2 regions of the Leptolyngbya sp. BL0902 genome follow, and region 2 is predicted to be linked to the other one. Evidence: riboswitches for the same ligand, from Rfam matches in the RefSeq annotation. Region 2 holds a riboswitch; the other holds the start of a gene.
What was found. Region 2 has a riboswitch for thiamine pyrophosphate ahead of GFS31_RS04755 (sodium:solute symporter family transporter). Riboswitches for the same ligand answer to the same signal wherever they lie in the genome.

Region 1 (3,865 bases), 1.9 Mb from region 2:
TTCAACAATTACTTAAACCTACTGCTTCGGTTTATATCTGTTCCGATTGGCTAACCTCTACTCTGATTTATCCAGTCATAGCACAGTATTTTATAATCAGAAATCGTATTACCTGGGAACGAGAAAAGGGCCGAGGAGCTCAAAGAAACTGGAAAAACAATAGTGAAGACATCTGGTTTTGCACTGTTTCTAATAATTACTTCTTTGATGTTGAAGCGGTCAAAATCAAACGTCAGGTGATGGCCCCCTATCGCACCCAGGAAGGACAGCCTAAAGACTGGCAAGATACCCCAAATAGCCCAAATAAATATCGCCTCACCCATCCCTCCAACCTCTGGACGGATATCACGATTCCATTTTGGTCGATGCCAGAAAATACCGATCACCCCACCCAAAAACCCGAGAAACTGATCGCCAAACTCATCCTAGCCAGCTCTCAACCGGGCGACGTCGTGCTAGATCCCTTTTTGGGCAGCGGCACAACGGCGGTGGTGGCCAAAAAGCTAGGGCGGCAATATGTCGGCATTGAGCAAGATTTAACCTACTGCTGCTTGGCCGAAAAACGGCTGAGCCTTGCAGAACTCAACCCCGCCATTCAGGGCTATGCCAACGGTGTTTTCTGGGAGCGCAACACCCGCATTCCTTCGCCCTAAGTAGCTTTACCCGAATGCAGCCGCACCCCAATCGTCAGGTTCCCCACCCCCGACGCCCCACCCCCCAATCCTTAATCCCTAATCCCTAATCCCTAATCCCTAATCCCTGATCCCTAACCCCCAATCCCCAAGGCTTAATGAGTCGGAATGTTGCAAGCTGCTGGCCCGTTGCTACAGACCGAGCCACCAGTGCTATGATGGCCCCAAGCTAGGGGTGTCCGATTATTCGGACTGAGATCATACCCTCAGAACCTGACCTGGTTGATACCAGCGGAGGGAAGCGTTGCTTGAGGTCATTAGATCGCAACGACGATGGCAGAAAACGTCCGGCCTAGGGCTGGGCATCGATGGTGGAATCCTTGGTCATTGACTAGGGTTCTTCGTGGGTTCAAAGGTAGATAAGTTCTGGGCTGTAACGGCCTGATCCTTGTCTTTTGAATCGTCACTTTAGGTTTTCTGTACGGCGTTGAGATTCAGCCTTTTCTGTTGTAGCCATCTCCTCTAGCGCTACGTGTTTATAGAGGTTCACTATGAGAACGGAATGGATTGCCAAGCGCCAGGGTCATACCAATGTATCCCAAATGCACTATGCGCGGCAGGGCATGATCACCGAAGAAATGGCCTACGTGGCCCAGCGAGAAAACCTGCCGGAAGAGCTGATTCGTGATGAGGTGGCGCGGGGGCGGATGATTATTCCCGCCAATATCAACCATCCCAATTTGGAACCGATGGCCATTGGCATTGCCTCGAAGTGTAAGGTGAATGCCAACATCGGTGCGTCGCCCAATTCCTCCAACATTGACGAAGAAGTAGCCAAGCTGCACCTCGCCGTCAAATACGGGGCCGATACCCTGATGGACTTGTCCACCGGGGGCGGCGATTTGGATGCCATCCGCACCGCCATCATCAACGCTTCACCGATTCCGATTGGAACCGTGCCCGTCTACCAAGCTCTGGAGAGCGTCCACGGCACTATCGAAAACCTGACCGCCGATGACTTTCTCCACATCATCGAAAAGCACGCCCAGCAGGGGGTGGATTATCAAACCATCCACGCCGGAATTTTGATTGAGCACCTGCCCCTGGTGCGCGACCGGATCACGGGCATCGTCTCTCGCGGCGGCGGCATCCTGGCCCGCTGGATGCTGCACCACCACAAGCAAAACCCGCTGTATACGCACTTCGACGACATCATCGAAATCTTCAAGCGCTACGACGTGAGCTTTAGCCTGGGCGATTCCCTCCGTCCCGGTTGTCTACACGATGCCACCGATGCCGCGCAACTGGCGGAACTGAAAACCCTCGGCCAACTCACCCGCCGCGCCTGGGAACACGACGTACAGGTGATGGTAGAAGGCCCTGGCCACGTGCCCATGGATCAAATCGACTACAACGTCAAAAAGCAGATGGAAGAGTGCTCCGAAGCGCCCTTCTACGTCCTCGGCCCCCTGGTGACGGACATTGCCGCTGGCTACGACCACATCAGCTCCGCCATTGGTGCCGCCCTGGCGGGCTGGAGCGGTGCCGCCATGCTCTGCTACGTCACCCCCAAGGAACACCTGGGCCTGCCCAATGCCGAAGACGTGCGCCAGGGGTTGATCGCCTACAAGATCGCCGCCCACGCCGCCGACATTGCCCGCCATCGCCCCGGCGCACGGGATCGCGATGATGCCATGTCCCACGCCCGCTACAACTTCGACTGGAACAAACAGTTCGAGCTATCCCTCGATCCCGACCGGGCCAAGGAATACCACGACGAAACGCTGCCCGCCGACATCTACAAAACCGCTGAGTTTTGCTCCATGTGTGGCCCCAAATTCTGCCCCATGCAAACCAAGGTAGATGCCGACGCCCTGACGGAACTGGAGAAGTTCCTAGCTAGGGAAGCCGCCAGCGTGTAGGCCGCATATCGGATCCCAGGGGATGGAGGGGATCACTGATCACCTTCAAGCCTCTCCAGGCCAGACCTCTGGGATCCAGACCTCTGGGATATGGATAAAGACCTGTTTGAGTTTTGACAAGACACCCCCTGCCACGACAGTCTTCAAGCCGTCCTAGTGGGGCCATGGTTTCCGGGAAGGCTGGCAGAGGTTAAGAAAATTTCGCAAACGGATGATTTTCAAAATCCGCCTGGGTACCTTAAAGAGACAGACACCCGCTACAGGCTCAAAGAAGCCTGACGCGAAAGGTTCAGGGTTGTGACGCACGATTTAACCTACTACGCCAAAGCGTTCGCCAAGCTGCGAGTGGATAAGGCCCGTGGCACGGCACCCCACAAGCCGATCCTGCTGCTGGCGGTGCTGGATTTGTTTGAGAAGGGCAAGTTCAGCCGCAACGAAATCTACCTTTCCCCAGAACTCACCGCTAACTTTCTGAAGTTCTGGCATCAATTTGTTTCCAGCGATCACCATTCCAACATTGCCCTTCCGTTCTTCCACCTCACGGGGGATAGGTTCTGGCACCTGATGCCGAACCCCGGTTTTGAGGCCACGATTCAGGCCAGGGTAAAGATCCGCACGTTGCCAGCCCTGCGCTCTGCGGTGAAATACGCCTACCTGGATGATGACCTGTTTGCCTTCCTGTGCGATCCCACAAGCCGCCAGGAACTCACGACCATCCTGATCCAAGCCTGGTTTCCTGACAAGGGTGGCGAAATTGCAGAATCCTTGAAATACGATGAGTTTGAGGCGATCCAACAGTCGCTTTTCGATTCTGGTGGGGCAACTTACAATGTGGATGACCTGAAGGACGCTGACCAAATCTTTGTTCGCAATGCTGCGTTTCGTCGCAATGTGGTGAAGCTCTACGATCAACGCTGTGCTTTTTGCAAAATGCGGGTTGTAAGCTGGGATGGGCTGAATATTGTGGATGGGGCACATATTCAACCGTTTGCTGAGTTTCGTAATGATCGCTTTACCAATGGCCTAGCCCTCTGCAAAAATCACCACTGGGCCTTTGACCACGGCTGGTTTGGGGTGGATGATGACTACCGCATTTTGATTCCGTGGGATAGGTTTACGGAAGAGGCAGCGTTAGAAGGTCGGGAAATGGCGAACTTTAGGGGAGAGCGAATTTTCCTGCCAAAAGAAGTAATTTTTCTCCCAAATCTAGAAAATTTGGAGTGGCATCGAAAACAATGGAATATAAGTTAATTTCAAGGGTGAATTATGGCGTCAAAGAAATACTATGCTGTGCTGCGGGGCAGGAAAACA
Region 2 (3,865 bases):
GCCAGCGTAGACCTAAAATCGGGTCAGCAGTTGAGCTTGATGTCCCACCAACCCTGTGCCAAGCAGCGACAAATTGTCGAGCGGTTGGTTCGCTTTTTAGAGCTTTAGGGACGGTGTTCTGGGGCGTCCTCCTTGGCCCAACCATAGGCTTGGATATCGCGGCTGAGCTGACCAAAATCGTAGGCTTCGGTTTTGCTCTGGCGGGCGCGGAGTTGAATCCACCCCAGACAAAGCGCGGTGGAGACGACGATGGGGGCGGCAAAGCTGACCAGCAAATCCCCGGCGAAGGGTAGACCATTCCAGGGGCTAAAGTCGGGTTTGGGGAAGAACAAGGCTCCGGCGGCGATGGCGGCCACGGTACTCCAGAGGGCCATTTGCCCGGTGAGGCGTCTGGAGTAGAGGCCAAACAGGACGGGAAACAGCGCCCCAGCACAGACCAAATCCGCCAGCAGGAATAGGTACAGCACGTTGTAACCCCTAGCGGCGATCAGGATGGCGGGAATGCCGATGATGAGGGTCAGCCCACGGGTGAGGTTGAGGATGCCGCTGGTGGACTTTTCGGGAAAGATCCGCAACAGGTCGGTGGTAAAGACGCTGGCAATGCCGTTCAGCAGGGAATCCAGGCTGCTCATCACCAGGGCCAGCACCAGGACGAGGACGGCAATATTCACCCATCCAGGCAGTTCCAGGGCTTGGATCAGGGAGAAAAAGGCGCGGTCGTCATTGAAGCCGAAGTGCATGGCCACAATGCCCAGCAGCCCAGAGATGAACAGCATCGGCCAAATCACCAAAAACGAGCCCAAAAAGGAGCGACGCACCACGGTATCGGTTTTGCAGGCATAGACCCGCTGCCAGTTGGTTTGGTTGAACATTTCGGCGGAAATCACCGCAATCACCAAGGTGGCCCCAAATTTAAGCCCCGGCCCGTTGGCGAGGGTCAACAACTGAGGGGCTGCATCCTGCACCGGGGCCACCGCATTGCCCCAACCGCCCAGGGCAAAGACGGCAATGCCAAAGCTCAACAGCAGCAGCGGCACAATCACCGCAAACTGCACGGCATCGGTGAAAATCGTTGCCTCTAGGCCACCCACCAGGGTGTAAATGAACACGGCGGAAATCACCAGCAGGGCTGTCAGCCAGAGGGGCACCCCAGCCATCAGTTCCACCGCCTTGGCAATGGCCGTCAGTTCTGCCGCCAGGTAAACGAACATATAGAACACCACAATCGCTAGGGTCAGCCGATACATGGCCTGTCCAAAGCGGTGCAGCACATACTCGTTCAGCGAGTGGCCCGCTGGCATGAGGAACCGCATTCGGGTGCCCATGAAGGCAAACAGGGCGGCGGGGGTGGCCTGCCCAATGCAGTAGCCCACAATTCCGGCGATGCCGCTGGTGGCCCCTACTTCCGGCGGGCTAAACAAAATCCAGGCTCCCATAGCACTGGCCACGATGGTGGCTAAGGCCATGCCCGTGCCTACCCGGTTGCGGCTCACCAAGTAGTCTTCCAGGCTGATGGTGTGGCGGCTGGCCTGCAACAGTCCTAGCAGGGTAAAACTGGCTGCTGTGATCAAAATTACCGCAATGGCGGTTATGCCGAGCGTCATCCAAACACCTCCTAATCTAGAACAAAGGGTTCAGTAGTCGCGAAGGTCTGGCCCTCACCCCCAGCCCCTCTCCCCGTGGGAGAGGGGAGCCGGAAGCATTTCAAAGTCCCTCTCCCAAGTTGGGAGAGGGATTTAGGGAGAGGGCCAGATCACAACCCAAGAGCGCGTTTGCGATCTACTGAAGCTAGAAAGTGTCACCCAAAACGTCAGCTTTGCCCCAAGGTAGCGCGGGCTTCCAGCCTGCCATAGCTCCCACGAGAATCACCCAACAAATGGGTCAGTCTAGGGCATAAACAGCCAAGATGGCTGCCCTACATTAGGTCTATGGGCAACGGCTAGTGACCTCAAGATTGGCTTCCCTCCGCTGGCATTAACCAGGTCAGGTTCTGAGGGTATGATCTCAGTCCGATGGTCGGACACCCCTAGCGTGTTGGCATTATAAACTGGCCCCTTCGCTCCGGCAATCAGCGGCGCTGGGCAAAATCAAGGCGGTTTCTGGGGCTGGCCCAGGCTGTGCATTCCCTTCCGTGGCGTCGGTCGCTGGCGATGGATCGCGGGTGCCGTGCTCCTTGGCCTGGGTGAGGTGGGCCGATTTGGTGTACCACCAGTTGCGGGTGGCGGCGTCAAATTCGGCGGTGTAGAGGGTGGTGACAAAGGGCTGGGTGTGGTAGCCCTGGCCCACAATTTCCACGCAGTAGGAGGGGGCTTTTCGGGTCGCGAGATCGGGCACCAGGCGTTTGCCAATGCGTCGCCAACTGGGTTCTTTGCCCCGCCATTGAATGCGACAGCAGGGCCAGGGCAGTTGTTCGCGGTCAAACAATCGACAGCAGGGGCCGATCACGCGATAGGTGAGGTGCGCCCCTGGGCTCTGGAAGAGATGACCCGTGGGCCAGGGATGGGCGGTGGCAGGGGGAGGCGTGGAAGACATGGGCAGGGAGACGCGGAGCAAAACCTGAGATTGGCGGATGATGCCGGGCCGGGATCTGCCCTTGCGGAGTTGCAGGAGAGCCCGATTGGCGTAATCCTAGGAGGATGTAGTTGTAGTTTACGAGATTTCCTATGGCCGAACCCATCACCAGCGCCGTCAGTGATCGCATCTGCAAGCACATGAATAAGGATCACGCAGAGGCCGTCCTGTTCTACGCCACCGCCTACGGCAACCTGCCCAGCGCCACCGACGCCACCCTCAACGCCATCGACCCCGAAGGCATGGATCTGACCGCCACGGTAGACGGACAACCCCAGACCGTGCGGATTGCCTTTGACCACACCCTAGCCGGGGCCGAGGACGCTCACCACACCCTGGTAGCCATGCTCAAAAGTCGTCCCGCCGCCGCTGAATCCGCGTAATGAAGTCAACCATGGTCACGGTTCAGTTTTTGCCTGACAACGTTACCGTCACCGCTGAGGTAGGCGAACCCCTGCTGAAGGTGGCCGACCGGGCGGGCATCACCATCCCCACGGGTTGCCTGATGGGGTCTTGCCATGCCTGTGAGGTGGAGGTGGAGGGCGAGGCTGACCCCATTTGCGCCTGTATCTCGGCGGTGCCCGCTGGCGTCGATCCGCTGGTGATTAACCTCTATGTGGATCCTACCTGGTAGCTAAGCTCTTCCATCTTCTAGCAGCTAGGCTGTTGGGCTACAGCGAGCCCCTAGGCCACCACCTGGGGCACCGCTTCGACGGGAAATCCAGCCGCCTTCCAAGCTGCAACGCCACCCCGCAGGATAGACACGGAGTTGTAGCCTACGGATCGTAGGTGCTCAGCGGCAGTCGTGGCATCCGCGTCGGTGTCGCCATAGATATAGAGATCCCGATTGAGCTCAAAGCAGCGGTGAGCCGTTTCGAGAAGTTGGTGAGAGGGGATGGAGATGGCCCCGGTAACATGGCTGGCGCTGAAGTCTTCTCGGTCGCGAATATCCACAATAGATAGGGCGGGTTCACCCCAGTCTAGGCGTTCCTTCAGATCGTAGACGCGGGATTCGGGGCGCAGGGGCTTGGGTTTGGGCAACCAGCTAAACAGGTTCATAGGTGAGGAGGGGGTGGAGAACAGCAGCTATTTGCAATGTAACAAGCCCCTCTAGTTTGTGCAAACTTTTGTTAATAAAGATGGACATTTGCGAGGCTAAATTATTCCAAAAGATTGAAAATTTTCAATATCCTGCGTTTCTATCTCTAATATTCCCTTTGCCGAGGACAGCGCTATCGAGAATTGGCTGAGCCCCATCACTGACGCCGGATCGCGCCCCGATCCTGACCAGATT

Region 1: it holds a riboswitch for thiamine pyrophosphate, as region 2 does, so the genes downstream of both, thiC (phosphomethylpyrimidine synthase) here and GFS31_RS04755 (sodium:solute symporter family transporter) in region 2, are expected to answer to the same signal.

What each region holds. Positions count from the first base shown of each region.
Region 1 covers NZ_CP046155.1:3,492,550-3,496,414, reverse strand. The annotation lists gene GFS31_RS15480 (DNA-methyltransferase) at 1-653, shown strand, start outside; TPP riboswitch at 854-949, shown strand; gene thiC (phosphomethylpyrimidine synthase) at 1,184-2,554, shown strand; gene GFS31_RS15470 (HNH endonuclease) at 2,852-3,805, shown strand; gene GFS31_RS15465 (viroplasmin family protein) at 3,821-3,865, shown strand, end outside.
Region 2 covers NZ_CP046155.1:1,045,358-1,049,222, reverse strand. The annotation lists gene GFS31_RS04760 (hypothetical protein) at 1-108, shown strand, start outside; gene GFS31_RS04755 (sodium:solute symporter family transporter) at 105-1,604, opposite strand; TPP riboswitch at 1,944-2,038, opposite strand; gene GFS31_RS20935 (hypothetical protein) at 2,041-2,532, opposite strand; gene GFS31_RS04745 (DUF2470 domain-containing protein) at 2,664-2,954, shown strand; gene GFS31_RS04740 (2Fe-2S iron-sulfur cluster-binding protein) at 2,966-3,205, shown strand; gene GFS31_RS04735 (rhodanese-like domain-containing protein) at 3,256-3,630, opposite strand; gene mutL (DNA mismatch repair endonuclease MutL) at 3,782-3,865, shown strand, end outside.